DNA from 3 places in the Pseudomonas sp. MH10 genome. Region 3 is predicted to be linked to each of the others. Evidence: predicted binding sites of a transcription regulator. Region 3 holds the regulator's gene; each other region holds the start of a gene.

Region 1 (10,301 bases), 1.2 Mb from region 3:
GCTGGCCCTCGCTGCACCCAGGCAGCTGTAGATGCTGGCCGGGTTGTTCGCGTCAAGGGCGAAGAAGTGCAACAAGCGTTCAGCGTGCAGTTCACCGTGGCGTTCGACGTAGTCGTCCAGCGTTCCGGTGATCAGCAGCGGCATGGCAATTTCATGCAAACCGTCGTCTTGCCCGTCCTGTGGCATGAGCGACAGCGAATAACTGACGTCGAGCATCCGGGCGAGGTTTTCCGCTCGTTCCAGGTAACGCGACATCCAATACAAATCCGAGGCAGTTCTACTTAGCATTGGCAGGCTTCCTTAATCCTCAACCACCCAAGTGTCCTTGGTTCCACCGCCCTGGGACGAGTTTACGACGAGGGAGCCTTCACGCAGCGCCACTCGGGTAAGGCCACCGGGAACAACCCGGGTTTCACGGCCGGAAAGAACAAACGGGCGCAAGTCGATGTGGCGCGGGGCGATGCCGTTCTCGACAAATGTCGGACAGGTCGACAAGCATAAGGTGGGTTGTGCGATATAAGCGTGCGGTTTGGCCTTGAGCCGAGCTCGAAACGACTCGATCTCTGCGGCCGTGGCCGCCGGACCCACCAGCATCCCGTAACCGCCCGATCCTTGGGTTTCCTTGACCACGAGTTCTGGCAAATGCGCCAGCACGTGGGATAACTCTTCCGGTTTGCGGCATTGCCAAGTCGGAACGTTTTGCAGCAGTGGCTCTTCGTCCAAGTAGAAACGAATCATGTCCGTGACGTACGGGTAAATCGATTTATCGTCCGCCACTCCTGTGCCGATGGCGTTAGCCAGCACCACGTTGCCGGAGCGATAGGCTGACAACAGACCCGGCACGCCGAGCATCGAATCAGGGTTAAACGCCAGCGGATCGAGAAACGCATCGTCCAGACGGCGGTAAATGACGTCGACGGCTTTCGGGCCATCGGTGGTGCGCATGAACACACGGTCATCGCGCACGAACAAGTCAGCACCTTCCACCAACTCAACCCCCATCTCCCGCGCCAAAAAGGCGTGCTCGAAAAAGGCGCTGTTGAAGCGGCCCGGCGTCAGAACCACAACGCTCGGGTTATCAATGGGGCTGGAGCTTTTCAACGTATCGAGGAGCATGTTCGGGTAGTGATCGATGGGCGCAATACGCTGCGCCGCAAACAGTTCCGGGAACAGACGCATCATCATCTTGCGGTCTTCGAGCATGTAGCTCACGCCGCTCGGCGTCCGCAAATTGTCTTCGAGCACGTAATAAGTGCCGTCGCCATCACGCACCAAGTCGACGCCAGAAACGTGCGAATAGATGTCGCGGTGCAAATTCAGGCCTTGCATCGCCAACTGGTATTGCTCGTTGGCCAGCACCTGTTCGGCGGGAATGATCCCGGCCTTGATAATTCGCTGATCGTGATACAGGTCGGCGAGGAACATATTCAACGCCTTGACCCGCTGAATACAGCCACGTTCGACGAAGCGCCATTCACTGGCAGGAATGCTGCGTGGAATGGTGTCGAACGGGATCAGTCGCTCAGTGCCTTGATCGTCGCCATACAGGGTGAATGTGATCCCCGCACGATGAAACAACAGATCGGCTTCACGCCTGCGCTGAGCCAATAACTCGGGCGGTGTTTCGCCCAGCCAACGGGCGAATTCCCGATAATGCGGGCGGACCAGGCCACCAGCATCGTACATCTCATCATAAAAGGTGCGGATCATGCCGTACTCCTTGTCACCACGGACACCAAAGGCCTTCGCAAGGCCCGTGCCATCGGCATAAACGCTTATTTATCAAGCCGTTGGATAAATACTTCCCACAGGGTGCACCCTTCTTGTGCAGTAACCGCCCCAGAAAAATCTCCTACGCCTCATTCGGAAGCATCTTTCATCGCTATTGGCTATCAACAGCATAGTCAGAGTTGATTTCACGAGGGGAGTTTGTTTCCCCATAATCGCCAGCATTCAAGCGAACCATGGGCTGAATCCATTCATCGAGATTGAGTTTTTATCGAACGCTTAACCGAACTTCCCTTTGAGCCACTCTATGAGTGGCTTTTTTTTGCCTGGCGGCTATGAAACCCCATCGCTAAATAGGGCATGGGTCAAGCGGCACGGATGGAACCGACTGACGAAGCGTCAGCCGGTAAGGATGCAGCGAACCAATGTGTGGCACAGGCGCCCGTGGTTAGTGGAGGCCTTTGATCACTTGAGTGACTCCCCAACCCTCGACCTCGCCATCCAGAGGCGTGATCATGGTTTGAAAGTCCTGTTCAAAATCACCGATGCCACCATACGTGGCGTACATCAATTTACTCAACTGAAGATGCCATGCCCCGTCATCACGCGCGCTGACCTGCGCGTTCAGGGATTCTCCGCGAAACTGCCCTGCAGCCTGCCGTGCCCGGTCCTCGTCCGGGAAGACGGCGTAAAACTCGATGGGATGGATGCTGGCGAAATCAAAACCGCCCTCTTTCATGCGGCGCAGTACGTTACTGCTGATGTCCTCTTGATAGGCTGTGCTCATGAAACGTCCTCCTATGCAACGATAGATAGAGTTTCAACTTTCCCGGCACGACCACTGAACAGTGGCCGCTCAGCGACAGATACTCTGCCACCGGGGAATCAAGCATGTAGCTGACAAGGCCAAGTGGTGAAAAACCTGGCGTCGACATGAAGAGACCGGAGCAATGCTGCGCCGGCCTCATTTGCAGAGTAGTCCTATCGACCGCCTGTGCCAATGGCAAAACAGGATTAACGAGCGAGCGCTCAGGACGCCTCGGTGACGGTGAGAATTTGCACGCTGTGCATCGCTTTCAGAGACTTTACGGTCGGCTCGGGCGCTCGACCGTCGAGGTCGTTCAAATCAAGCTTATCGGCGATAGGAAACAACACCTCACGCAGGTAATCTGCTGCGTCTTCATTACTCGGGCGTTGCTCACGTTCAAGCTCAAGGCTCTGCTTCACACCGTCTTTATCGACATACGTAATGGTCCACTGTTTCATCGATGTCTCCTTGGCCAAGCCGAAAAGCGGCTCACTCAATCTGGACCTTGAGCTTTCCCCATTCGTTCCACCGCGATGCACGCTAAAAAACAGGCAAAAAAAGAGGCCAATCAAGGCCCCTTTTTTCCGATCAGGTCACTGTCAGCGCTTTGTACCGCCGCTCACACCCGCTGTGTTGTCCATCAAGCTTTTGGTCGCCGTTTGTATGAACGCTTCCAGCCTTTCCTTGAGCTGCGCCTGATCAGGTTGATCAGTCATCAATTCAGCGTGGGGTTTGGCGCCCAACTGGTATTGATACAACAGCGGCTCCATGCCTTTGGGCTCGACCAGAATGCGGTCACCCGTGACATAACCCACGGTCAACTCGCCACCCGAGGGTTTGATAACACCGAAACCCTTGTCGCCCTCAGGCAGGTTGAGCAGGTCGCGGCCCCAGCACTGGTTGCGCGACTCACCGCCCAAACGGCCCATGATGGTCGGCACAATGTCGATTTGAGTGCCGACGGTACTGCTGCGCTTACCGAACTTTTCCTGAATTCCAGGGCCAATCAACAGCAACGGCACGTTAAAGCGCCCCAAGTCCAGCTCAGTGAGTTGCTTGTCATTGCCGAAGCCGTGGTCGCCAACGATCACGAACAAGGTGTCCTTGAAGTAAGGTTCTTTTTTCGCTTTCTCAAAAAACTGCCCCAGCGCCCAGTCGGCATAGCGCATGGCAGTCAAGTGTTCGTCCAACGTGCCGTGGCCGGTAACGCGCTCAACGGGCAAGTTGGCGGGAAGCGCGTAAGGCGTGTGGTTCGATAGCGTTTGCAACAGCGCATAGAACGGTTTTTTGCCTTCGCGGGCTTTCAGCTCTTGAGCGCCACGGTCAAACATATCCTGGTCGGATACGCCCCACGTTGGGTCGGAGAACACTGGATTGACGAAATCGTTACGACCGATAAACGTGGTCATTCCCTGATTGCTGAAAAACCCCGACTGGTTGTCCCAGGCGAAATCGCCGTTATAGACATACACGTCGTCGTAGCCACGGGCGCTGAGCAACTGCGGCAGGCCGGACAGTTTGTTACTGCCTTCCGGGGTCTGCATCAGGTATTCGAACCCAGGCAAGTTAGGGAAACACGCCATGGTGGCGAACATGCCCTGGTGGGTGTGGGTGCCGTTGGAAAAGAAGCGGTCAAACAACAAGCCTTCTTTCGACAGCTTGTCGAAGTTCGGCGTGATATTGGCGTCGCTGCCCAAAGCGCCCACCGAGTGACCGGCGAAGCTTTCCATCAGGATCACCACCACGTTGCGAATCGGCAGCGTGTTTTCGACCGGCGGGACGGTGTCACGGCGCACGGCGGCCACGTCGGCGTCAACCAAAGTGTCATTGGCGGTCAGCAGCATGTCACGAGTGACCTTCTGCGCCTGCGCATCCGGCATGGTTGATTTCCAGATGTTGGCGCGCTGGCTCGAACCCAAAGCTTTAGCCGCTTCGATCAGCGACAAGGTGCCATTGAGACCCAACTGGTTGGCGAAGTTCGAATCCGTGGTGTAAGCATCACCCCATCTCAGCGGCGGGCCTTGACGCAAAGTGCCACGAGACGCAATCACCGCCACCACCATACACAGCAGCAATACGGCAATGCGCGTGTACCACGGCGCCACCGAGCGGATGCTACTGGCGCTGACGCTCGGTAGGCGCTGTGGTCGCGTCAAACGATCGATGCCTTTGAACACCAGGCTCAGCAGCCAAGTCACAGCGGCCCACACCAGCAGATAGCGCGCTACCGGGAAACCGTACCAAAGCATGCTTAGCACGGTTTTCGGGTCTTCTTTGACGTATTGGAACACCAAGCCATTGAGGCGCTGGTGAAACTCACGGTAGAAGTCCATCTCCATCAAGCCCAGGAACAGCGTGATGCTGGCGCCCAAGGTCAGCCAGAAACGGAACAGACCCCGCCAATTCATCGTTCGGGCGCTGAGCAGTGCCAGCAACAATGGGATCAGCAAGTAGACCGTCAGGCGCAAGTCAAAACGCAGGCCATTGCCCATGGCTTCTATAAAGGTCGAAGCCGGCGTCGTGCCGATCATTTGACGGTTATAGACCAGCAACGCGACGCGCAGCAGGCTGTACATCACCATCAGCACCACGCCGCTCAGCAGGGTGTAAGCCAGGTGCGATTTGACGGAAGGTTGTAGCGAGCGCGACGAGGCGGGCTGATGACTCAGTGCGTCCGTTTTGGCCATGGTGTTCTAAGATCCGTTGAATTCGAGGGAGAAGGTTGAAGGCAAATGTGCCCCGCCCGTTAAGCAACTAAGCGGGCACGATCTTCTTCGAAAGGCTGTGAAATTTATGTAGCACCCTAGGGCTGAAATGTAAAAAATCCTTTCAGCCTGGCGCCTAAACCGTAATTAGTCGTTACTTGGCTTGTTCACAGCGTGCAAAACATATTGCGGCATGGCAAATGCGCCAATATGAATTTCGGGATTGTAGTAGCGCGTGATAATACCGCTGCCCGCAAAACGCTGACGCAAGGTCTCCAGCGGCAACTTGCGATACGCCGTGTTGGTCGCGCCCCAGGCAAAGGTCATGGCGCCGCCGATATAGGTCGGAATCGCAGCCTGGTAGAAATGCCAATCCGGGAACAGGCTGCGCAAGCGACCCGCCGTGGTCTGAACTTCGGTCAGTTGCATGAAAGGCGTACCGTTTTGGGTGACCAAAATGCCGCCTTCATTCAAGCAGCGGCGGCAGGCTTGATAAAAGTTCTCAGAGAACAGCACCTCTCCCGGACCGATTGGGTCAGTGGAGTCGGAAATAATGATGTCGAACTTTTCCTGAGTCGTCGCGACGAAACGCATGCCGTCGTCGATGACCAGATTCAGTCGCGGATCGTCGAAAGAACCCTTGGAATGATTTGGCAAATACTGTTTGCACATCTCGACCACGGTGCCATCGATCTCGACCATGGTGATGTGCTCAATGCTGCGATGCTTGGCCACTTCACGCAGCATCCCGCCGTCGCCGCCGCCAATGATCAGCACGCGCTTGGCGGAACCGTGAGCGAGAATTGGAACGTGGGTGAGCATCTCGTGATAGATGAACTCATCGGCTTCGGTGGTCTGAATCACGCCGTCGAGCGCCATGACCCGGCCCATGCGCGGGTTTTCAAAGATCACCAGGTGTTGATGTTCGGTACGCACTTCGTGCAGCAGTTTTTCCATACGAAAGCGCTGGCCATAGCCTTCGTACAACGTTTCTTGATAATCGCTCATGGGTAAGTCCCCGGTGAATGCTGGTGGCAACGGACAGCGACAGCTTGAAGACAAGCACCGCCCCTAATAAGAGGCGGGCATTCTACGTTGCGCAAGATGTCAGGTCGAACCTCTATTGGTCAGCCCCCGGTATTGAGATCGGAAACAACAAAGCGCCTGACAGCAATCAGCCGTCAGGCGCCTGGGTCCAGCATCGAATCAGACAAGGCCAGTCAGATGCGTACATTGCCCCGTGGCCCGGCAATCGCCCAGATAATCAGGCCTAATACCGGCAGCAGCAGAATCAGCAATACCCATAGGACTTTCATCCCGACTTCCCCGCCACTCTTCAATACATTGATGATCGCCCAGATATCCAGAACCAGGATGATCAGCCCAATCAGACCGTTAAACGTGGATCCCATGGTTGTTGCTCCTAAGTGAACACTCACCTGTTTAGGATGATTACACGCACAGAGGGTTCCGTTTCGGCAGGGTCTTATTTTGTCGATCTGTAGGGGCGGTGTGGGCGAAGGTGGTCGGGGTGTCAGTTTGATCGCCTGCCAACACGTTGGCCACTACCGGGATGGCATTCATCAAACGTAAAGCGCAATCCGCAACGCTTCCAACGACGGCGCAGCAGCAATCCCGACGGCTGCGCACAACTCAATCACGCGATCCACATCGTTGCCGAAAACCAGCACTGCCTGCAGATCGTCGTCCAGCGGTTGGCTCAGGTTGAGCAGCACGTAACCGCCCTTCTCCTTGTTCATGCTGCTTAGTTGGATCTGAATCCGATTTAGCGCGATCAGCGGTTCAACCTTGGCCAGTTGCTTGGGCTTGATGTTGAACGTTACTTCAGTGCCAAACGAAGCAACGATCTGCGCGAACAAATCCATATAGCTATCCGCCTGGAACAACACAGTATCCGGCAGGCTGCCCATCACCATCCATTCGCCCAACGGGAACGGGAAGCTATCGTCGTAGTTGACGTCAGGATTGGCGGCCAGAAATCCTTGCGGATCGGCGTAGGCTTTTTCGGCCTCGTCGGCCACTTGGGCGATTTCGTCTGCCTCCATGCAACCCGAACTGATTTTGCTGATTAATTCTATGAGTTGGTCTTTCATCGGAAGTCCTGACAGGCGGCTAGCAGCTAAAAAATTAGGCGCGGAGGATAGCCGGAAATCAAGCAAGCCTCTATGGGATAGCGGCTAATTGCCAAGCCGTTGGTCATCCATTAGGAATTGAGCTTGCTCAGCAACTCAGCGGTGTCCACTGCGCCCATGGTTTGTGCGGCGGCTAACGGCGTAACGCCCCGAGCATCCTGAGCCTGTGGATTGGCGCCTTGAGACAGCAAGTAATCGACGATTTCAATACGGTTGAACATAGCCGCCATCATCAACGCAGTCCGGCCATCCGCTGATGCGCCTTCAACCTCCGCACCGCCTTCAACCAATAATCTGACCACCGGCAAGTCACCCTTGAAGGCGGCGCCGGCAATCGGGCTTTGTCCATTGTCGTTACGAATTTCAGGGTCCGCCTTGAAGGCCAATAACACCCGAACAGCTTCTGAGTGACCGTGATAACTCGCGAGCATCAATAAGGTGTCGCCTTTATGGTTGCGCAAATTAGGCGTCAGGTCCTTTTCCAGCAATAGGCCCAACATTCGCGCATCACCTTTGCGCGCCAGATCGAACACCTGCTCGGCAAACTCCAAGGCTTCGTCATCGGTCATTTGCTGGGCGGCGGCGGATTTGGAATTGTCTGACATGGTGCTACTCCTGAGACACAAGCTAAAACCTAGCCTGCTGCTATGAACGGGTTGCCGGCAGTTTCGAGAGCGGCCCGCTCAGGGTCAAGGTATATGGGCGATAGGGAAATTCAATAGCGACCAAAGCTTCGGCAATCAGTCGAGTGTTCTGGCATTTAAAGGTTCCACACACCGCACTGTAATTTGAAATTTAACCGCAAAATGCAGGATGCCCGATGGCCTTTCATGCAATATGCACGAGCCACAAAATTCGTGATTTAGCTAAGTGTCTGATTTAAATAGATATGTTTGGTATCAGAATGCTGGCACAGACACTGCAACAGTCCTCCCAAGCTTGTTACCCCCTTGAGCAACGGAGCCGCCTGACATGACTTTTATCCAAGAAAAATTTTCTTCCGTATTTTCTGAATTCGAAGTGACCACCCAGTTGCGTCCGGACGGCGGCGTTCTGCTCAGCCTGCGCAACACCGAAGGCAAACAAATTCGCCGTTCGGTGACCTACGCTCAATTGCACACCCCGGTCCAGCTGGACTGGGTAATCAGCGCCATTCGTCGTGACCTGGCCGCGCAAGCCAGTGAGTTGCCAGCGATCTCCATGCTGCAAAGCCAGCACCGGTTCGACCTGCCGACTTACCATACCCGCTAGGTCGAGCTGTAACTGTGGAGCGAACGTTGGCGAGGCGCTGAACTCGTATTTACGGGGCTGGCCTCTCGCCAACAAGTCGGCTCCTATAGCGATGCGGCGACGCACGTCTCCCACCGCATCAGTTAATACCTCCTTGCGGCGTTTCGCACCTACTTGTCCGGGTAGTTTCATTCAACGACCATTCCCCTTAACGTTTTCCTTGTCGGGCATTTCGCCCGACCTATTTGGAGAACGACATCATGAATAAACCCTCCCTTAATCGAGTGAAACCCTCACTGCAAAATTCATTCGGCTTTTATCCACTGACCAAGTGGTAACAGTCGAGCGTTAATCGAAACTTGCCGGAGCTTATCGCTGCGGCAGGTTTTATTTTTTTAAAGTGATGGAATTAAACATGAACCCACTTAGGGAAACTCTGAAAAAGGTTTTCAAATCTGGTGAAATGTCCCCCATCACATGAGCCGAGCGGTTGCCCCCCCATGAAGCAAATTTCTTTCGCCGATGCCGAGTACGCCGGTAAACGTAAGCGAACCCGCCGTGAGATTTTCCTGAGCGAGATGGACAAGGTCGTCCCCTGGAAGGGGTTGATCGCTTTGATCGAGCCGCATTATCCAAAAGGCGAAGGGGGCCGCCCGGCGTATCCCTTGATGGCCATGTTGCGTGTGCACCTGATGCAGAACTGGTTCGGCTATAGCGATCCAGCAATGGAAGAGTCTCTTTATGAGACCACGATTCTGCGCCAGTTCGCGGGGTTGAATCTGGAACGCATTCCCGACGAAACCACGATTCTCAACTTCCGTCGCCTGCTGGAGAAAAACCATCTTGCCGGGGGAATCCTGGAGGTCATTAATGGCTACCTGGGAGACCGAGGTTTGATGCTTCGTCAGGGCACAATTGTTGATGCCACGATCATTCATGCGCCGACGTCGACCAAGAATAAAGAGGGTAAACGCGACCCCGAAATGCATCAGACCAAGAAAGGTAATCAATATTTTTTCGGGATGAAAGCGCACATCGGAGTAGACGCTGATACGGGTCTGACGCACAGCGTGGTGGGCACGGCAGCCAATGTCGCGGACGTCACTCAAGTCGATCAGTTGCTGCACGGCGAAGAGACCCATCTCTGTGGCGACGCGGGCTACACCGGCGTAGAAAAGCGGCTTGAACATGAGGGGCGCGAGATGATCTGGTCGATCTCCGCCAGGCCCAGCAGCCGCCGCAAACATGGAGAAAAAAGCGTCATTGGCCGTGCGTTGCGCAAGATTGAATACGCCAAATCGCAAACTCGGGCCAAGGTTGAGCACCCGTTTCGGGTGATCAAGCGCCAGTTTGGTTACACCAAGGTGCGGTTTCGCGGGTTGGTAAAGAACACGGCGCAGTTGGTGACACTGTTTGCACTGTCGAATCTGTGGATGGCGCGCCGACATTTGATGGAGCCTATAGGACAGGTGCGTCCGCAGTATGGAAATTAAGGGTTAATAAGTGCTTAAAACCGGCTTATTCATCAATAAAAGCCGATATTTTCGAAATTTCAGTGAAGTACTTTCTTTCGGAGCGCTTGACGCCCGATTTGCCAGAAAAAGAAGGTCTTATTTCAGACCTTCCTTAGGACAAGGGTGTTACGCTGGTTCGTGTATTAGACTGACAAAATAATTC
Region 2 (10,301 bases), 690 kb from region 3:
AGCGGTAGAAGTACTGAAATAGGCAGCGGGGCTCAGCCAAGGCGACAGCGCCACTTTGCTTTGCGACCTCGCGCCGCACTCAAGTATTTTTCGTATCGGCCGAATCCGTATAAGCATGGTGTTTCGTTCAAAAACGTTCAATATGCCTCTTCATCGAAATTTTGCTGGGCAGCCGATTGGACGTAAAACGCTGCTGCTGTCCAGCCAGGAGCCTTCATGTCTGAACCCAGTGCCCGTATCGCTACGCAGCTAGGCGTCGCCCTGGCGGTCATTTTGGCTGTGGTCATCACCGGTAGTACGGTGTTTGCCTTGCGCTCACTGGACAGGGCCAACCTGGAAATTCGTGAAGACCACATGTCCAGCGAAGCGCGCTTGCTCGCGGATCAGTTGAATACCTTTCATAGCAGCCTGCGCGAAAGCACGTTGCGGTTGAGCGGGTTATTCGAAAAGCGCTTCGCCGCAGGATTGAGCCTGCACGCAGACAGCCCGGTGACCGTCGCCGGGATGCAGACACCGGGTTTGATGGTGGGTGATCAGGTGTTGAACAACGACTTCACCGAGGTCGACAACTTCAAGCAAATGACCGCCGGCGTAGCGACGATTTTTGTGCGTAGCGGCGACGACTTCATTCGCATCAGCACGTCCCTGAGGAAGCAGGACGGCACGCGCGCCATCGGCACGTTGCTCGATCACAAGAGTGCGGCTTATGAGCGTTTGATGGCGGGCGAGGGCTACGTGGGCCGGGCCTTATTGTTCGAGCGCTATTACGTGACCCAGTACAGCCCAGTGCGTGACAGTACTGGCAAGATCATCGCCGCCCTGTTCGTCGGTTTCGATTACACCGAGGCGCAAAATACTCAATTTGAAAACCTGAAAAACTTCCGCATCGGAAACACCGGTTCGCTGGCGCTGCTCGATGAGCAAAATCACTGGCTGGTTGCACCGGACGGGGTCAAGGATTTGAAGCAGGCAGTTCAGAGTTTGGCCGACATTATCGAGCGTCCGGGTAACGGCCAGTTCTGGGCGAACAGTGGCCAGGAGTTTTATACCGTCGCCTCGCCGTTTGCTGGTGGGCCATGGACGGTATTTGCAAGCATGCCGGAGGCCGAGATCAACGCCGTGACTTGGAGCGTCGGCATGCAATTGGCCATCGGCAGCCTGCTGGCCATGTTGATCGCGGTCGGTGCGGCCATTTGGCTGCTGCGCCGTAAATTGCAGCCGCTGTCAGACTTGGTGCATCAGGCCGAGGCCATGGGCGCGGGGGATCTGAGCGCTAGGCTGAACGTCTCCAGCCACGATGAAATTGGCCAACTGGCGGGCAGTTTCAATCAGATGGGTGAAGCGCTATCGAACATGGTCTCGCACATCCGCAGTGCGGCTCAGGAAGTCAGTGGTCGTGCTCAAGCGTTGTCTGGTTTATCGGGCGGGGCCTACGAAGGGATGGAGCAGCAGTCCGGCGAGATCACCAGCATGGCCGGCGCTGTGGAAGAGTTCAGCGCCACCTCGTTGAATATCGCCGACAACATGGGCAACACCGAGCGCCTTGCGCAGGAAAACGCCCAGCAAACGCGTATTGGGCGAAGCTCAATGGATGAGGCCTCGACGTCACTGCAGCAGATTGCCTCGTCGTTGAATGGCACCGCCACCGTGATCAATACCCTGGGCCAGCGCTCGCAGGAGATTGGCAGCATTGTCGGCGTTATCACCTCGATTGCCGAACAGACCAACTTGCTGGCGCTCAACGCTGCGATTGAAGCGGCGCGGGCGGGTGAGCAGGGTCGTGGTTTTGCGGTGGTCGCCGATGAGGTGCGCAACCTGGCGTCGCGCACCCGTAAGGCTACCGACGAAATCACCGACATGATCGCCAGCATCCAGCTCGAAACCGGCAACGCTATCAGCACCATCGAGCAGGGCAACGCATTGATGCAGGAAGGCCTGTCACGCAACGCCACCGTTGCCGCCGCGCTGGCCCGGATTGATGAGCAAAGCCGCTCTGCCGGCGAACAATTTGCCGCCATCACCACGGCCACTCAAGAACAAAGCAATACGGCAACCCTGCTCAGCAGTAATCTGCAAAGCATCGCCCTGGCCAACAGCGAGCAGCGCGAAGTGGTGTCCCACTTGGCGATCACCGCCAAGGAACTGGAAGAACTGGCGGAGGAGTTGCGCAAGGAAGTGAATCGGTTTCGGTGAGGCTTGGTGTTTAAATTCACGAAACTGTCGACGCCAAACCCCTGCAGCCAACACGTTGGCTCAGGGGTTTGAGTATCGGGAATACTCCGCATCCTCAATAACCCGAAGGCCGGTACTGCAACGCTTCCGCCAGATGATGACGGACAATCCCATCGACCTGCTCCAAGTCTGCCAACGTCCGTGCGACTTTTAGCAAGCGGTGCGCGGCCCTAAGTGAAAGCGTCAGGCGCTCGCAGGCGGTTTCCAGCCACGTCTCATCTTCAATCGATAAGGGGCAATGCTTGCGCAGTCCTGGCAAGTCGAGGAAGGCGTTGGGGCAACCTTGGCGCTGTTGTTGCCGGTCGCGGGCTTGGGCGACGAGCGCGGCGGCTGTGGCGGTGTCGTCGCCGGTTTGTGGGCCGGGGTTGAGCGCAGTGGCTTCACGGGCGACGGTCAGGTGCAAGTCGATGCGGTCCAGCAGTGGGCCGGACAATTTGTTGCGATAGCGCTGAATCTGCTCGGTCGAACACCGACAGCGACCGCTGGGCTCTCCGAGATAACCGCACGGACACGGGTTCATCGCGGCGACTAACTGAAAACGCGCCGGAAAGCGCACTCGGTCACGGGCGCGGGCGATGACGATGTGGCCAGACTCCAGCGGCTCACGCAGCACCTCCAGCACCTTGCGGTCGAACTCAGGCAGCTCATCGAGAAATAGCACGCCGTGGTGAGCGAGGGTAATTTCCCCCGGCTGAGGCCGACTGCCGCCACCGACCAGCGCCGCACCGGAGGCTGAGTGATGCGGTTGCCGGAAAGGCCGCAGCGGCCAACTCGTGAGAGGTGTTTGGCTGGCAACCGACTGAATCGCCGCAACCTCCAGCGCTTCATGTTCATCCAGCGGCGGCAACAAACCGGGCAGGCGGCTGGCGAGCAGTGTTTTGCCGGTGCCTGGCGGGCCGCTGAAAAGCAGATTGTGCGCCCCGGCCGCCGCCACCAACAGCGCACGTTTAGCCGCAGTTTGGCCTTGGACTTCGCTTAAGTCCGGGTATGGCTTGCTCTGGTGCAACAGGCCGCTGGATGTATAGGGGATGATTGGCGCCTGACCGTTGAAGTGCGCCACCAGCTGACGCAGGTCATTAACGGCGATGACCCTCAGACCGGACGCCAAACACGCTTCTTCAGCGTTCGCCGTAGGCACGATCAGCGTATGGCCTGCCGCCCGTGCTGCCAACGCCGCAGGCAACACGCCCTGAACTGGCCGAATGCCGCCTGACAATGCCAATTCACCCAAACACTCCACGTCCTGGAGTGCAAACGCAGGTAATTGGGTGCTGGCGGCCAGCAGTCCCAATGCAATGGCAAGGTCGAAGCGTCCACCGTCCTTGGGCAAATCTGCCGGGGCGAGATTGAGCGTGATCCGCCGTGCCGGAAATTGAAAACCTGAATTCAAAATGGCGCTGCGTACCCGGTCCTTACTTTCCCTGACCGCTCCCTCGGGCAGGCCCACCAGCGTTAGCGCCGGCAAGCCGTTGGCCAAATGACATTCGACAGTAACGGCAGGTGCTTCCACGCCTACTTGGGCGCGGCTGAGAACGATAGCGAGAGACATGATCATTCCTTGATGTCTGAAGAACCGCATCCTGCGGCAATTAGCGATGAGGCTGGGGAGGGGAATAGCTACAGGGTGTTAACTGGGTTATGTGATAAAGGGGCGCATGCTCCTACAGTTGTACTGTGTTTGCTGCGTAACAGCTCTTCAGGGCGTATTACTCAGCCGGCGGAGCCAATCGTGCTTCCATCTCGGCCACTTTTGCTTCCAGTGCTTCAAGACGAGCACGGGTTCGGGCAAGTACGGTCATCTGGCTATCGAATTCTTCCCGGCTGACTAAATCCAGTTTGCTGAACCCACTTTGCAGCAGGATTTTGAACTGGCTTTCGAATTCAGTGCGCGGGACCGGTGTTTCGCCGTTGAACAAGCGTGAAGCATGGCCGCTCAAGGCGTCGAGGAAGGCTTTAGGCGCGAGCATATTCAATTTTCCATAAGCAGATGCGCGGCAGTGTATCACGCAGCGTCTATAGTCAATCCAGACCCGCCACCCTGCACAGTTTTCGTGCAAAGTGCCGGGCGCGGTCGCACTATTATTGTGCGTGTCAGTGGTAATACGCGGGTAGAAGAGCGCAAGTTATCGATAAAATCCCTGTAATCAGTGATTTTTCCCGAGATGGCAAGCTTTCTGCTTAGTGGCTTATGACCCATGCGCTGATGCAGTCAATGTGACGATGCAGTGCCCAAGGCGGAGCAGGGAAGTGTTTCGTCGGAAGCAGTTTTTTTGGGGTTGGTCGGGCACGTATTGAGACGACCGACGGGTTACAAAGCCAAGCACTGCGCTTAGACTTGAGTCGGGTTTGTTTTCCTGGGGCAAGTCCACCAATTCGGGAGAAAGTTTCATGAAACTAGTCACTGCAATCATTAAGCCGTTCAAGTTGGACGATGTGCGCGAGTCGCTGTCCGAAATCGGCGTGCAGGGCATCACCGTAACTGAAGTCAAAGGCTTCGGCCGGCAGAAGGGTCACACCGAGCTGTACCGTGGTGCGGAGTATGTAGTCGACTTCCTGCCAAAAGTGAAAATCGATGTTGCGATTGATGACAAAGATCTGGACCGGGTTATCGAGGCGATAACCAAAGCAGCCAACACCGGCAAGATTGGTGACGGCAAGATCTTCGTAGTTAATCTGGAACAGGCTATTCGCATCCGTACCGGCGAAACCGATACCGACGCAATCTAAGCCGCCAACCCCCATCGCCCCAGGAGTAAAACAATATGACTCTGCGTCAATTCGCAGGGCTAGGAGCCCTGCTGTCCCTTTTAATACCTGGTCTGGCCCTGGCGGCTGACCCGGTACCCGTCGTCGCTCCAGTGCTCAACTCTGGCGATACGTCGTGGATGTTGACTTCGACGGCGCTGGTGTTGTTCATGACCATTCCCGGTTTGGCGCTGTTCTACGGCGGTATGGTTCGCTCGAAAAATATTCTCGCAATAATGATGCAGTGCTTTGCCATTACCGGTCTGATCACCATCCTGTGGTTCGCTTATGGCTACAGCGTTGCGTTCGATACAACGGGTATGGAAGCAGGCGTCATTAACTACTACTCCTTCTTCGGCAGCTTCGCCAAGGCGTTCCTCGCCGGTATCACGCCAGCTAGCATCACTGGCCCTACCGCGCTATTCCCTGAGGCGGTGTTCGTCACCTATCAGATGACTTTCGCTATCATCACCCCGGCGTTGATCGTCGGTGCGTTTGCTGATCGCATGAAGTTCTCTTCAATGCTGGTCTTCATGGCCCTTTGGTTCACCTTCGTGTATGCGCCGATTGCGCACATGGTCTGGAGCGGTCCGGGCGCACTGTTGGGCGATTGGGGTGTTCTCGACTTCGCTGGCGGCACCGTGGTTCACATCAACGCCGGTGTTGCGGGTCTGGTTTCCTGTCTGGTTCTGGGTAAACGTAAAGGCTACCCAGCTACACCGATGGCCCCGCATAACCTTGGTTACACCTTGATGGGTGCTGCCATGTTGTGGGTCGGCTGGTTCGGCTTTAACGCCGGCTCCGCTGCTGCGGCCAACGGCACTGCCGGTATGGCAATGCTCGTTACTCAAATCGCTACGGCTGCTGCTGCACTGGGCTGGATGTTCGCCGAGTGGATCACTCACGGTAAGCCAAGTGCCCTGGGCATCGCTTCGGGTGTGGTTGCCGGTCTGGTTGCTATTACTCCTGCGGCCGGCACTGTTGGCCCAATGGGCTCGCTGGTTATCGGTTTGGCGGCTGGCGTGGTCTGCTTCTTCTGCGCTACCAGCTTGAAACGCAAACTGGGCTACGACGACTCCCTGGACGCCTTCGGTGTACACGGTATCGGCGGTATCCTCGGCGCGATTCTGACCGGTGTGTTCGCTGCACCGTCGATGGGTGGCTTCAATGCCGCAACCACCGACATCGCTGCACAAGTCTGGATTCAGTGCAAAGGCGTAGGCTTCACGATCATCTACACGGCGATCGCGACCTTCATCATTCTCAAGGTGGTTGACGCGGTCATGGGCCTGCGTGTCACCGAGGAAGAAGAAGCGGTCGGCCTCGACCTTGCGCTGCACAATGAGCGTGGCTACAACTTGTAAGGCATCACAAAAAATGCCCGGGTGACCGGGCATTTTTTTGCCTGAGATTTGTCGATGTAGGTACGATCGCCATCGTAGTACGAGTCTCAGTTATGGCTTACATAAAACGTGGCTTATAACGCGCTTTGTTTTTTTCACCAGCGCGTTAGAATGCGCGCCGAAGCGTGGAGAACTGTATGTGGCAACAGACGCTGATTACGTTGCGAGCAAGGCCTCGCGGTTTTCATCTAGTGACCGACGAGATACTGGCAGGTTTGCCTGAACTGCGCAGTTGTCGAGTCGGTCTGTTGCATTTGTTGCTGCAACACACCTCGGCCTCATTGACCATCAATGAGAACGCTGATCCGGCCGTGCGTCGTGACTTCGAACGTTTTTTCAGCCGTCTGGTGCCCCAGGGAATGGACGGATACGAACATGACGACGAAGGCCCCGATGACCTGCCTGCGCACTTCAAGGCCAGTTTGCTTGGCTGCCAACTGAGTTTGCCGATTACGGCGGGGCGGTTGGCGTTGGGCATCTGGCAAGGTGTTTATTTGGGTGAGCACCGTGATGTCGGCGGTGCTCGCAGAATCCTTGCCACCCTTCAGGGTGATGGGGATGTCCGCTGAGTATCAGCGGATGTTGAATTTTTTCTGGCGACCATCGTAAGTTGGTGTGGCTGGGCTATAACTAATCTGCTTTCGCAAGTCATGAGGTAAAACATGAGCGACGACGACATCGACGATCCGGTAGACGATTTGGAAGACGAAGAGGGCGGTGAGGAACTGGCCGCTGCTGGCGGTGACGACGACGGCCCTGAAGTTGACGAAAGCGCTGACGGTGCTCCCGCTGCGCCCAAAGGCAAAGCCAAGGCTGCTGTTTCGGTTGATGAGCTGCCTAGCGTAGAAGCCAAGAACAAAGAGCGCGATGCCTTGGCTCGCGCAATGGAAGAGTTCCTGGCCAAAGGCGGCACTGTGCAGGAAGTGGAGGCCAATGTGGTCGCCGATCCGCCGAAGAAGCCTGACAACAAATACGGTAGCCGGCCTATCTAGGTGTGCGTTGCGGTTAAGAAAAAGCCCGCTGTCGTTGCGGGCTTTTTCTTGGCTGCGTTCAAGCGCGGTTAACTAGCGCCAGCGTTTCAACAGCTCTGGCAGTTCGGTCAGGCTTTTGATTTCAGCATCAGGACGCTTATCGGCTTCCCACGGTTTGCCCGTTGGGTTGAACCAGATTGCACGAAAGCCGGCCTGCTGCGCGCCAGCAATGTCGTCACCCGGATGATCGCCAATGTGCACCGCGGCGCTGGCATCGGCACTGCCGCGCTTTAGTGCTTCAAGGAATGGCGCCGGGTCGGGTTTGCCGATCCCGACATCCTCTGCGCTCAATGCGAAAGCGAAATAATCTGCCAGCCCTAAACGGCGAACGTCGGCGTTGCCATTGGTCAACACCCCAAGGGTGTAGGTTTTGGCGAGAATTTCCAGGGTCGGTTGAACCTCAGGATAGACCTCGATTTGATGCCGTGCGTGCAGGAACACCTCAAAACTCTTGTCGGCCAGATCCTGCGCCTCGTCGTGGGGATATCCGGCATCTTCCAGCGCATGAAACAACACCTTCCGGCGCAGTGCACTGATCCGGTGCTTGAACGATGGATCGGCCTCAACCAACCGCGTTCGGATCGCCCACAGGTGTTCGACCGGAACCGGTCCCAGGCTGGGTGCGTGTTCGGCCAACCAGTCTCGCAGCACGGCTTCGGCGCTAATGATCACCGGGGCGGTGTCCCACAAGGTGTCATCAAGGTCGAAGGTAATCAGCTTAATCATGATCAGAGCCCTTTACGCGTTTGGCCCGGGGATGGGCGCTGTCGTAGACCGTTGCGAGGTGCTGGAAGTCCAGGTGCGTGTAGATTTGCGTGGTCGCAATGTCTGCGTGGCCGAGTAATTCCTGAACTGCGCGTAGATCCTGCGAAGATTCGAGCAAGTGGCTAGCGAATGAATGGCGAAGCATGTGCGGGTGGAGGTTCTGTCCCAACTCGCGTATGCCTGCAGCTTTTACGCGCAGTTGAATGGCGCGCGGGCCCAGGCGGCGCCCTTGTAGGCTAATGAACACCGCATCGTCCTGCGGGTTGGCAAGCGCGCGCAACGGCAGCCAGATTTCCAAGGCTTCGCATGCTTTCTTGCCCACCGGCAGTACTCGGGTTTTGCTGCCTTTGCCGAGGACTTGAATCAGCCCGTCACTCAAATCCAGCTGCTCCAGATTGAGTCCGGTCAGCTCCGACAGCCGCAGCCCCGAGGAATAGAATAGCTCCAGAATGGCTTGGTCACGGTGGGCCAGAAAATCGTCCTCGACGGCGCCGTCGAGTAGTTGCAGGGCCCGGTCGGCATCAAGGGTTTTCGGCAAACGGCGCTCGCCTTTGGGCGGCGACAGCCCATTGGCAGGGTCGTGATTGCAAAGCCCCTCGCGATTCAAATAGTGATACAGGCCGCGAACCGCCGACAGTAGCCGCGCCAGGCTGCGCGAGGATTGACCTTGCTGGTGCAAGCGCGCAATCAAGCTACGCAGGTGCTGAATATCTAGCGCAGACCAACTGCTTACGTTTTGTTTCTCGCAGAAAGCCAGCACCTTATTCAGGTCGCGACGGTAGGCTTCTAAGGTATGCGGCGACACCTGGCGCTCGCTGCGCAGGTGGGTGCAGTAAGCGTCCAGCTGCCTTTCCACCGTTAATAAACCGGGTGTGAAGGTTGAGTAAAACGCGGCAATACTCGGCCCAACACTTCAGCGATATAGCTGAGGAATAAGGTGCCGACCGAGCTTTTGTAGTACTGCGGATCGCGGCTGCCGATCGCCAGCACGCCGTGCAGGCCTTGATGGGTCAGTGCCACGACGGCGCTGGAGCCGACTTGAACGCCTTGCTCTGCGCCGTACAAAAACGACAGCTCATGCTCGCGCAATGCCCCACAGACTATCTTGTCATCTGAAATCAGGCCGCCGATGGATTTATGCGCTTCATCTGCGCCGACCCATCGTCCGACTGTCATCGGTTTTTCGCTGAACAGGATCAGGCTGACAAAAGGCACCTGGAACTCTTGGCGCAAGCTGTCTTCTACGGCAATCACTACTTCTTCCAGGCTGCTGGCGTCTATCAACGCCAGCATCAGCCGACGGGTCTTGTCGAACAACCGGTCATTGTCTCGAGCGACATCCATTAGTTGCGAAAGACGGTGGCGCATTTCAATGTTGCGTTCGCGCAGCAGATTCAGCTGACGCTCAACCAGCGAGACCGTATCGCCGCGCTTGTGCGGTATACGCAGGGTGGTCAAGAGTTCTTCGTGGTCTGCGAAAAACTCGGGGTGTTGACGCAAATATGCGGCGATGGCCTCCGCTTCAAGGGCTGGCGCTGCGGCTTCGGAAGAGGCTTTGCTGGGCTTTTCGGCTGAAATCTGAGGCTGATCGGTCATCGTATTTGCTCACTCATAGACGAACCTGTCCTTCATAAACCCGCACTGCCGGACCGGTCATCTTCACGGAGTGGCCTGGGCCGTCCCATTCAATGGACAGGCGCCCGCCAGGCAGGTCGATCAACAGGGGCGAGTCCATCCAGCCCTGACTGATGGCCGCTACCGCTGCTGCGCAAGCGCCGGTTCCGCAGGCCTGGGTTTCCCCAGCACCCCGTTCCCAGACGCGTAATTGCGCGCGTTGGCGATCGACCACGTGCAAGAAGCCAACATTGACCCGGGCCGGGAAGCGCGGGTGATGTTCCAGCTTCGGCCCGAGTACGTGCACCGGAGCGTTATTGATGTCATCGACACGCAACACCGCGTGCGGATTGCCCATCGATACTGCGGCAAGCTCAACGATTTGACCATCGACTTCAACTGCATAGCTCAGCGCCTGCTCAGACGCCTGAAACGGAATCTGCTCTGGAATCAATTGGGGCGGCCCCATGTCGACACTGATCTGCCCGTCGCTACGGATATCCAGCTCAAT
Region 3 (10,301 bases):
TCTACCTGGGTTTCTGGCAGCTTTCCTTCAAGGAAGCTCTTAACTTCTACGGCCTGCATGCTTAACCTCAATCGGCGCCCTACGCGCGCGGGTCGGCCATCATACAAAAAAGCCTGCCCGCTGCGAACCCCGGATTAAAAGACTCGGACGGAAAGCGCTTTGGCGGGTCACCGAAAAGCGCTTTGTTTGACCCGCTGATGGCTATTGGTGTTGATCAAACAACTCGGTCAAACCGGAAACCTGCGCAATGTCGCGCATGTCTTCCGGCAGCGACCGAACACTGACAACCTTGCCAGCTGCTTTGGCGTCGCGCATGAATGCAAGCAGCAAAGACAGGCCGACGCTGCTGGATTTCTCCACTTCGGAACAATCCAGAATCAAGGCCGGCGCGTTGCTGGCCTTAATCAGCGCTTGGCCCTGCTTACGCAAGGCCGGGCCGCTGCGATAGTCGAGCACGCCACTCAGGTGCAACTCACCTGCGCCCAGACGAACAGCTGGCTCACTCATTGTGCTGGCTTCTCGGCGGCAGCATCAACGGTGGTTTTGGCCTTGGCAACTTCGCCTGCCCAGCCGTTGATCGTGGTGTCGAGGTTGTTGCCGTTCTGCCGCATGGCATCAGAGAACTGATCACGGAACAGCTTGCCAATGTTGATGCCGTTGACAATGACGTTGCGCACTTTCCACTCGCCATTGACCTTCTCAAGCGTGTAGCTCACAGGGTAAACCGCCCCGCCGTTGCCTTTGACGGACATGTCGACGCTGGTACGGTCGCCACTTTCGTCCTTGGCAGGGGAAACGGTAATGCCCTGGTTGTTGTATTCAAGCAGTGCGTTGCCATAGAACTGAAACAGACTGCGCTTGAAGTTTTCCTGGAACCGCTGCATCTGCTCAGGGGTGGCTTTCCCGGAGTACTTCACGGTCATGACGCTTTTTGAAATGCCCTCGGCATCCACTACCGGACCCACAATCCGGTTCAGCGCATCGTAAAACGCGCTTGGATTGGTTTTGTACTGATCTTTGTGGGCAGCCAAATCGGCCAGCAACGCTTTGGTCGTACCGTCCACCAGGTCATGCGCTGACTGGCTCGGAGCCGCATTCGCGAACAACGGAAGAGCCGTCAGCAGAATCAACAGGCTACGGCGCAAGGTTGAGAACATGGAGAAATTCCTCATTTGGCGTCTTTACTCACAGTGTTGAGCATGAATTTGCCGATCAGGTCCTCGAGCACCAGGGCCGACTGGGTGTCATGGATAACACCGCCGTCTTTAAGCAGCGCTTGATCGCCCCCTACGCTGATGCCGACGTATTTCTCGCCGAGCAAACCTGCGGTAAGGATCGAAGCCGTAGAGTCCAAAGGAAGATTATTCACCTGCTTTTGGACTTCCATGGTCACGCGCCCCGTAAAGGTGTCGTGGTCCAGATCGATAGCCGTGACCTTGCCGATGGTCACACCGGCCATGGTCACCTTGGCTCTGACAGTCAAACCGGCAATATTGTCGAAGTTTGCATAAAGTTTATAGCTGTCGTGGTTCGCGCTTGCGCTCAGACCACTGACACGCAAGGCCAACAAGATCAAAGCCAGGATCCCGGCCAGCAGGAAAAGGCCAACGCCGGTTTCCAGGGTGCGGTTTTGCATCAGAAATCTCCAAACATCAAGGCGGTCAAAATAAAGTCGAGGCCTAATATGGCCAGTGAGGCATACACCACGGTTTTAGTGGTAGCACGGCTGATCCCTTCGGACGTGGGCTCACAGTCATAACCCTGGAACACGGCAATCCAGGTCACTACAAAAGCAAAGATGATGCTTTTGATTACACCGTTCAGCACGTCGCTTTGGAAGTTCACGCTGTTTTGCATGTTCGCCCAGAAAGAGCCCTGGTAAACGCCGAGCCAATCAATAGCGACCCAAGAGCCGCACCAGATGCCGACCACGCTGAAAATCATCGCCAACAATGGCAGCGAAATAAACCCGGCCCACAAGCGTGGCGCAATGATGTATTTGAGTGGATCAACACCAATCATTTCCAGGCTGGACAGCTGCTCAGTGGACTTCATGTTGCCGATTTCGGCGGTCAATGCCGAACCTGCACGCCCCGCGAACAGAAGACCGGCAACCACTGGCCCCAGCTCACGCAGCAAGGTCAACGCGACCATTTGCCCGACCGCTTGCTCGGACCCGTATTTTTCCAGAATGCTGAAACCTTGAAGCGCGAGCACCATCCCGATGAAACCGCCCGACACGACGATAATCAGCAGGGACATCACACCCACTGAATGCAACTGCCTCACCAGCAACTGAAAGCTGCCGCCAATACCGCCACGGCCAAACAATGCATGGACCAGAAACAGCCCGGAGCGGCCCAGCACGGTCACCATGTCGATTGCAGATTGGCCGAACAGATTAATTCGGCCCATTAATGACTGTTTGCGCATCAGCGCTTCCCCAAAAGATCTTCGCGATAATCCGGTGCCGGATAGTGGAATGGAACAGGGCCATCCGGTTCGCCGGTCATAAATTGATGAATGCGCGGATTATCCGAGCCCAGCAACTCTTCCGGAGTTCCCTGACCCAGCACCTGACCATCGCCGACGAAATATAGATAGTCGGCAATGCTCGCGGTTTCTGCGAGATCGTGAGAAACCACAATACTGGTGATCCCCAACGCATCATTCAGCAGACGAATCAGCCGGACCAATACACCCATGGCAATCGGGTCTTGACCAACAAAGGGTTCGTCATACATCAGAATTTGCGGATCGAGGGCGATAGCCCTGGCCAACGCTACACGACGTTTCATACCGCCAGACAACTCGTCAGGCATCAAGTCGACCGCACCGCGCAGACCGACTGCCTGCAATTTAAGCAGGACAATGTCGCGAATCATGTCTTCTGGCAATTGGGTGTGAATACGGAGCGGAAACGCCACGTTTTCGAACACGTCGAGGTCGGTGAACAAGGCCCCGCTTTGAAACAGAACACCCATGTGCTTGCGAGCATCAAACAAATCGCTGCGCGACAATTCGGGCAAATTCTGGCCATTGACCCAGACTTCTCCGCTGCTGGGACGCAATTGAGCACCCATCAATCGTAGTAGCGTGGTCTTGCCGCTGCCCGAAGGCCCCATGATTCCGGTGACCTTGCCCCGCGGAACACGTATATCAATATTATTGAAGATGCTGCGCGCGCCGCGCTTGAAGGACACTCCCTTCAGCTCGACCGCGTAGGCGTTATCGACGCTCATCTAAACTCCTCACGAGGCGGCCTCACTCTCAGAAAATAAAATCCTTGGCGCTGTGCATGCACCGACTGGGTGGGCCGAACTGGCCGCGAACTATACCACTGCGCGCGCGCCTGTCCCACGGAAGAAGCCTCTTTCGCTCAGGGGCATGACAGATAATTCGAACAATTGCGAACCACTCTCCAAGAAGTTAGGACAGCCGCAATGCGCGAACCTCACTCAGACATAAGATCAAGGGTGAGGGAATCGGCCATTACCGCTATAATCGCCGCCTTTTCATCAGGCTAACCGTTTCCGACATGAGCCAATCCAGCGACCTGATTCAAACAGCACAACGCACCATCCGCCTCGAAATAGAAGCCGTAGAAGGTTTACTGGTGCATATCGACGCTGATTTCGTACGCGCTTGCGAAATGATTCTGGCCGGCAAGGGCCGCGTAGTCGTGGTCGGCATGGGCAAGTCGGGGCATATTGGCAAAAAGATCGCCGCCACCCTGGCAAGCACTGGCACCACGGCATTTTTTGTTCACCCGGCCGAAGCCAGCCATGGCGATATGGGCATGATCACCCGTGACGACATCATCTTGGCCATTTCAAACTCGGGTACAACGACCGAAATCGTTACACTTTTGCCCCTGATAAAACGCTTGGGCATCCAGATGATCAGCCTGACCGGCAATCCGGACTCGACGCTGGCCAAGGCGGCGGAAGTCAATCTGAATGTTCACGTCGAACATGAGGCTTGCACGCTGAACCTGGCCCCCACCTCCTCCACCACTGCGGCATTGGTTATGGGTGATGCGCTGGCCGTTGCGCTGCTGGAAGCACGGGATTTCACCGCCGAAGATTTTGCTTTTTCTCATCCTGGGGGCGCCCTGGGTCGACGGTTACTGCTCAAAGTAGAGCACGTCATGCACATTGGGGACGACTTGCCCAAGGTCCAACGCGGTACGCCGTTGCGCGATTCGCTGATGGAAATGACCCGTAAGGGCCTCGGCATGACCGCAGTGCTGGAGGCGGATGGTCGTTTGGCCGGGATATTCACCGACGGCGATTTACGCCGCACGCTTGATCGCGATATCGACATTCGCAAGGCAATGATCGACGACGTCATGACGGTCCACGGCAAAACCGCCCGCCCAGAGATGCTCGCGGCCCAAGCACTGAAGATCATGGAAGATCACAAAATTGGCGCACTGATCGTGGTTGACGAAAACGATCACCCTATCGGCGCTTTTAACCTGCAAGATCTTCTACGTGCGGGAGTGATGTAGTGAGCGACGCAAAAACGAACGATTTGCTGCAACGCGGCAAGAACATCAAGTTGGCGATTTTCGACGTTGATGGCGTACTGACTGATGGCCGCCTGTATTTTCTCGAAGACGGCAGCGAATTCAAGACATTCAATACTCTGGACGGGCAAGGCATCAAGATGCTGATCGCGTCCGGCGTAATCACCGCTATTATCAGCGGACGCAAGACCCCGGTGGTCGAACGCCGAGCAAAGAATCTGGGCATTCAGCATCTGTATCAGGGCCGTGAAGATAAGCTGGTCGTACTCGACGAATTACTGGCCCAACTCAACCTGAGTTACGAACAAGTCGCCTATCTGGGTGATGATCTGCCAGACTTGCCGGTCATTCGACGCGTCGGCCTGGGCATGGCGGTTGCGAATGCGGCCAGTTTTGTCCGGCAACATGCTCATGGCATTACCCTGGCTCGCGGCGGTGAAGGCGCAGCTCGCGAATTTTGCGAACTGATCCTGAACGCCCAAGGCAGCCTTGAAGCGGCCCACGCCGCCTACTTATAGAAGTTATTTATGCTGAGCAAAAAAATTCGCAGGTTCTTGATTCTGGGTGTGCTTGCACTGCTGGTCGCAGCGGCAGGCTACTGGAACATCAGCCCGGAAAGTTTTCTGGAGCAGAAAGCGGCAGTTGTCGATCCGGGCGCTATCGACTTCTACGCCACCAAGACGCACAGCCTGCAGTTCTTGCCTGACGGCAAACTTCAGTACGACATGACATCCGACAAGGTCGAGCATCTTAAGGCCTCGGACATCACGCTTCTGACCAACCCCGACCTGCAACTGTTTCGCGGCGCCCTGTATCCTTGGCACGTACAAAGTTTGAAGGGCGAAGTCTCGCCTGGCGGCACTCAAGTCGAGCTGATTGACTCGGTACGTGTCGCTCGAACAGACGAAAAGAACCGGACAACCATTATTACCAGTAGTCGAATGACGGTATTCCCACAGAAGCAATATGCGCAGACCGAGCAAGCCGTTAGAATCGACGGCTTCGGCGGTGTTACCACCGGAACGGGTATGAAAGCGTATTTGAACGACGGCAGGATGAACCTGCTCTCCCACGTAAGAGGACAGTATGAGGCTCGTTAAAACCCTCCCTTTTTTGCTCGGACTGGGCACAGTACTGGGAAGCGTGAGCGCTTGGGCTCTCCCGACGGACCGCGATCAGCCTATTCATATCCAGTCTGACGATGCGCAACTCGATGACAAGCAAGGCATTGCCACCTATAAAGGCAACGTCATCATCACCCAGGGCACCATGAAGATCACCGGCAACACGGTGACCATCACCCGAACATCTACCGGCGAAGTCAACGTCTTTACTTCGGTGGGCAATCTTGCTTACTACGAACAGACCCCCGAACTGAACAAGCCTATTGTTCAGGCCTACGGCGTGACTATTCAGTATTTCGCCCTTGATAACAAAATCGTCCTGATCGATAAGGCCAAGGTGATCAACGACGGCAACACCTCCGAAGGTGAAAAAATCATCTACGACACGGTGAAGCAGATCGTTAACGCCGGTCGCGCAAACGGCACCAAATTGACCGCGCCGCGACCCCGGATCGACATGGTCATTCAGCCAAAAAACAAACCCGACGCGCAGAAGGCCCCTTAATGGCGACGCTGAAAGCCCAGCACTTGGCTAAAGCCTACAAGGGTCGGCAGGTCGTACGCGATGTCAGCTTGTCTATCGACAGCGGTCAGATCGTCGGACTGCTTGGCCCTAACGGCGCAGGTAAAACAACCTGTTTCTACATGATAGTAGGCCTGGCACAAGCCGATCAGGGCCGTGTATTGATTGACGACCTAGACGTCAGCCACCAGCCAATGCACGGTCGTGCGCGGGCCGGGATCGGTTACCTGCCGCAGGAAGCGTCTATTTTTCGCAAGCTGTCGGTTGCCGATAACATCATGGCGATACTTGAAACCCGCAAGGAACTCGATCGCGCGGCCCGTCGCAAAGAACTGGAAAGCCTGCTGCAGGAATTCCACATCAGTCACATTCGCGACAACCTGGGCATGAGCCTTTCCGGCGGCGAACGCCGTCGCGTAGAAATCGCACGCGCCTTGGCAACTTCACCCAAGTTCATTTTGCTGGATGAGCCGTTTGCAGGTGTCGACCCGATTTCAGTGGGCGATATCAAGCAGATCATCTACCACTTGAAAGCCAAGGGGATTGGCGTTTTGATTACCGATCACAACGTTCGCGATACGCTGGATATTTGTGAAACGGCCTACATCGTCAACGATGGTCAACTGATCGCCGAAGGTAATTCAGAAACCATTCTGGCCAACCAATTGGTTAAAGAGGTTTACCTCGGCCATGAATTCCGCCTGTAAGGTCTGCGGTATTTCGCTCTTCACAGGCGACGGACGCTAGAATCTCGCGTTGGCAAGCATTTTAATTGTCAGCGCACTCTAGGCAAACACTTAGGTTTCAGGCATATAATTTGCTTAAGTTGGCGCTTCGGCGCCCTGTAGTAGATGGCGCATGAGCGCCGGCGAATAAGGTGTTAAGCCCCAGCCATGAAACCATCGCTAGTCCTGAGAATGGGCCAGCAGCTGACGATGACACCTCAGCTGCAACAGGCCATCCGCCTCCTCCAACTGTCGACCCTGGACCTTCAACAAGAGATCCAGGAAGCGTTGGAGTCCAATCCTATGCTGGAGCGCCAGGAAGAAGGCGACGACTTCGACAACGCCGATCCGGTTGCCGACAGCGTAGAGAAACCTAATCCTGACGTTCAGGAACCGACCTATCAGGAAGCTGCCCCCACGGTAGACAACCTGGAAGACGGCGACTGGAGTGAGCGCACACCCAACGAGTTGCCTGTTGATACGGCTTGGGACGACGTTTACCAGACCAGCACCAGCAGTCTGCCGAGCAACGATGATGACGAGTGGGATTTCACCACCCGCACATCCGTTGGCGAAAGCCTGCAGAGCCATCTGCTGTGGCAGCTGAACCTGGCACCAATGTCCGATACCGATCGCCTGATCGCCGTGACGTTGATCGACTGCATTAACAATCAGGGTTACCTCGACGAATCGCTTGAGGAGATTCTCGATGCTTTCGATCCGGAGATGGACGTTGAACTGGATGAAATAGAAGCGGTGCTGCACCGTATCCAGCAATTCGAACCTGCGGGTATCGGCGCTCGTAACCTGAGCGAATGCCTGTCACTGCAATTGCGCCAGTTACCGGCAAAAACCCGCTGGCTGGCAGAAGCACAGCGCCTGGTAGGCGATTACATCGACCTGCTCGGCAGCCGCGATTACAGTCAGTTGATGCGACGCATGAAGCTCAAGGAAGATGAGCTACGCCAAGTGATCGAACTGGTACAGAGCCTCAACCCGCGTCCAGGTTCGCAAATTGAATCCGCTGAAGCCGAATACGTCGTGCCCGACGTGATCGTGCGCAAAGACAACGAACGCTGGTTGGTGGAACTTAATCAAGAGTCGGTGCCACGCCTCCGGGTCAACCCTCAGTACGCAGGCTTCGTTCGCCGGGCCGATACCAGCGCCGACAACACGTTCATGCGCAATCAACTGCAAGAAGCCCGCTGGTTCATCAAGAGCCTGCAAAGCCGCAATGAAACCTTAATGAAGGTGGCGACGCAGATTGTCGAGCATCAGCGCGGCTTTCTTGAGTACGGTGACGAAGCGATGAAGCCGTTGGTCTTGCATGACATCGCAGAAGCGGTCGGCATGCACGAGTCGACAATTTCCCGGGTGACCACTCAGAAATTCATGCACACCCCCCGTGGCATTTACGAACTGAAATATTTCTTTTCAAGCCACGTAAGCACCTCAGAGGGCGGTGAGTGTTCGTCCACAGCCATCCGCGCGATCATCAAAAAACTGGTTGCAGCGGAAAATCAGAAAAAGCCGTTGAGTGACAGCAAGATCGCTGGTTTACTGGAGGCACAAGGCATTCAGGTAGCCCGTCGCACGGTCGCCAAATACCGCGAATCACTAGGCATCGCGCCTTCGAGCGAGCGCAAGCGATTGATGTGACGAGGACTTGAAGCTGTAGCGTTCCAGTGGCAGGTATTTAGCCTGCCTCTTTATGCACTGGCAACGAAGGAGACGCTGTATGCAAGTCAACATCAGTGGACACCAGCTAGAAGTGACAAAGCCCCTGCGTGAGTACATTGAGCTCAAACTCAAAAAGCTAGAAGGGCACTTTGACAAGATTACAAATGTGCAGGTAACGATGGCGGTCGAGAAACTGAAACAGAAGATCGAAGCCACGCTGCACATCCACGGTGGGGAGGTAGTCGCTAACGCAGAACATGACGACATGTATGCGGCCATCGATCTACTTACTGACAAGCTCGACAGACAATTGCTCAAGCATAAGGAAAAGCAGCAGAACATCCTTAAAGGTGCGACAGCTCGCTAAACACTCCCAACTCATGATCCGACTTGAAAATATCCTGACCCCCGGCCGTTCCATCGTGAATGTGCCGGGCGGCAGCAAAGAAAAAGCACTCAGGCAAGTTGCCAATCTGATCGGCCATGAACTGCCAGGTCTGGATTCGCACGATATCTTCGAGAAGCTGACCGCTCGCGAAAAACTCGGTTCGACCGGTTTTGGCAACGGCATCGCCATCCCACACTGCCGCCTGAATGGTTGCAGCGACCCTATCAGTGCCTTAATTCATCTGGATGCCCCGATTGACTACGACGCCATTGATGGCGCTCCAGTTGATCTGTTATTCGTTCTGCTTGTACCCGAAGCCGCCACAGACGCTCACCTTGAGTTGCTGCGACAAATCGCCAGCATGCTCGACCGCAAAGATGTGCGTGACCGGCTGCGCGGCGCAAAAAGTAGCGAGGCTCTCTACCAGGTGGTTCTGGACGTGCAGAACGGACATTAATCATGCGAATGATCATCGTCAGTGGCCGATCTGGCTCCGGCAAAAGCACCGCGCTCAATGTGCTGGAAGATAACGGCTTTTATTGCATCGATAATTTGCCCGCCGGCCTGCTTCCCGAACTGGCTGACCGCGCCCTTGTTCATACCGAATTGGCGGAACCGCTGGTCGCCGTCTCAATTGACGCGCGGAACCTGCCGAGCCATTTATTCCGCTTTCCACAGCTGCTCGAAGAACTCCGCAGTCGGCACATTCAATGCGATGTGCTGTACCTGGACGCAGACGAAGAGACGCTGCTCAAACGCTTCTCGGAAACCCGTCGCCGCCACCCACTAAGCAGCGCCAATCGCTCGCTGGCTGAAGCGATACGAGACGAAAGCTCCCTGCTCGGCCCGATCATTGACCTGGCTGACCTGAAGATCAATACCACGCTCCTCAATCTCTATCAGCTGCGCGACATGATCAAGCTGCGCTTGTTGAACAAGCCGGAGCCAGGAACCGCATTTTTGGTGGAGTCGTTTGGCTTCAAGCGCGGCATGCCGGCGGACGCAGATCTGGTATTCGACGTGCGCTGTCTGCCGAACCCATACTGGAAGCCAGAGCTGCGTGAACAATCAGGTCTCGACCAACCCGTTATCGAGTACTTGGCCGCTCAGCCTGACGTTGAAGAGATGTTCCAGGATATCTACACCTATTTGAACAAATGGTTGCCGCGCTTTGCCGCCAGCAACCGTGCTTACGTCACTATTGCCATTGGCTGCACCGGCGGGCATCACCGTTCCGTCTACCTGACCGAGCGTTTGGGTCAGGTGTTGCAGCAATCCCTCAAGAACGTTCAGGTTCGCCACCGCGACCTCAACTGATAGGACTTACATC

What was found. Region 3 encodes sigma-54, which starts transcription at its own class of promoters, with help from an activator protein. Its sites were predicted from a motif close to ANTGGCATNNANNTTGCTNT; they were not measured.
Region 1: RHM59_RS01575 (circularly permuted type 2 ATP-grasp protein) is a predicted target of sigma-54. The motif match lies at 1,745-1,764, and genes of this name have one in related genera.
Region 2: glnK (P-II family nitrogen regulator) is a predicted target of sigma-54. The motif match lies at 4,394-4,413, and genes of this name have one in related genera.

What each region holds. Positions count from the first base shown of each region.
Region 1 is NZ_CP133783.1:340,825-351,125, reverse strand. Features, by position in the region: gene RHM59_RS01580 (alpha-E domain-containing protein) at 1-288, opposite strand, end outside; gene RHM59_RS01575 (circularly permuted type 2 ATP-grasp protein) at 301-1,710, opposite strand; gene RHM59_RS01570 (ribonuclease E inhibitor RraB) at 2,177-2,515, opposite strand; gene RHM59_RS01565 (hypothetical protein) at 2,758-2,994, opposite strand; gene RHM59_RS01560 (LTA synthase family protein) at 3,136-5,223, opposite strand; gene speE (polyamine aminopropyltransferase) at 5,389-6,249, opposite strand; gene RHM59_RS01550 (PLDc N-terminal domain-containing protein) at 6,462-6,653, opposite strand; gene RHM59_RS01545 (hypothetical protein) at 6,825-7,355, opposite strand; gene RHM59_RS01540 (ankyrin repeat domain-containing protein) at 7,466-7,999, opposite strand; gene RHM59_RS01535 (DUF3509 domain-containing protein) at 8,367-8,645, shown strand; gene RHM59_RS01530 (IS5 family transposase) at 9,125-10,117, shown strand.
Region 2 is NZ_CP133783.1:3,998,022-4,008,322, forward strand. Features, by position in the region: gene RHM59_RS17770 (LysR substrate-binding domain-containing protein) at 1-22, shown strand, start outside; gene RHM59_RS17775 (methyl-accepting chemotaxis protein) at 217-2,193, shown strand; gene RHM59_RS17780 (YifB family Mg chelatase-like AAA ATPase) at 2,288-3,781, opposite strand; gene RHM59_RS17785 (accessory factor UbiK family protein) at 3,939-4,199, opposite strand; gene glnK (P-II family nitrogen regulator) at 4,621-4,959, shown strand; gene RHM59_RS17795 (ammonium transporter) at 4,995-6,341, shown strand; gene RHM59_RS17800 (secondary thiamine-phosphate synthase enzyme YjbQ) at 6,518-6,949, shown strand; gene sutA (transcriptional regulator SutA) at 7,043-7,372, shown strand; gene RHM59_RS17810 (HAD family hydrolase) at 7,445-8,137, opposite strand; gene xerC (tyrosine recombinase XerC) at 8,130-9,032, opposite strand; gene RHM59_RS17820 (DUF484 family protein) at 9,035-9,772, opposite strand; gene dapF (diaminopimelate epimerase) at 9,786-10,301, opposite strand, start outside.
Region 3 is NZ_CP133783.1:4,690,389-4,700,689, reverse strand. Features, by position in the region: gene RHM59_RS21135 (BolA family protein) at 1-59, opposite strand, end outside; gene RHM59_RS21130 (STAS domain-containing protein) at 202-507, opposite strand; gene RHM59_RS21125 (ABC transporter substrate-binding protein) at 504-1,157, opposite strand; gene mlaD (outer membrane lipid asymmetry maintenance protein MlaD) at 1,169-1,636, opposite strand; gene mlaE (lipid asymmetry maintenance ABC transporter permease subunit MlaE) at 1,636-2,433, opposite strand; gene RHM59_RS21110 (ATP-binding cassette domain-containing protein) at 2,433-3,242, opposite strand; gene RHM59_RS21105 (KpsF/GutQ family sugar-phosphate isomerase) at 3,539-4,513, shown strand; gene RHM59_RS21100 (HAD family hydrolase) at 4,513-5,049, shown strand; gene lptC (LPS export ABC transporter periplasmic protein LptC) at 5,059-5,631, shown strand; gene lptA (lipopolysaccharide transport periplasmic protein LptA) at 5,618-6,160, shown strand; gene lptB (LPS export ABC transporter ATP-binding protein) at 6,160-6,885, shown strand; gene RHM59_RS21080 (RNA polymerase factor sigma-54) at 7,072-8,562, shown strand; gene hpf (ribosome hibernation-promoting factor, HPF/YfiA family) at 8,642-8,950, shown strand; gene ptsN (PTS IIA-like nitrogen regulatory protein PtsN) at 8,964-9,428, shown strand; gene rapZ (RNase adapter RapZ) at 9,431-10,288, shown strand.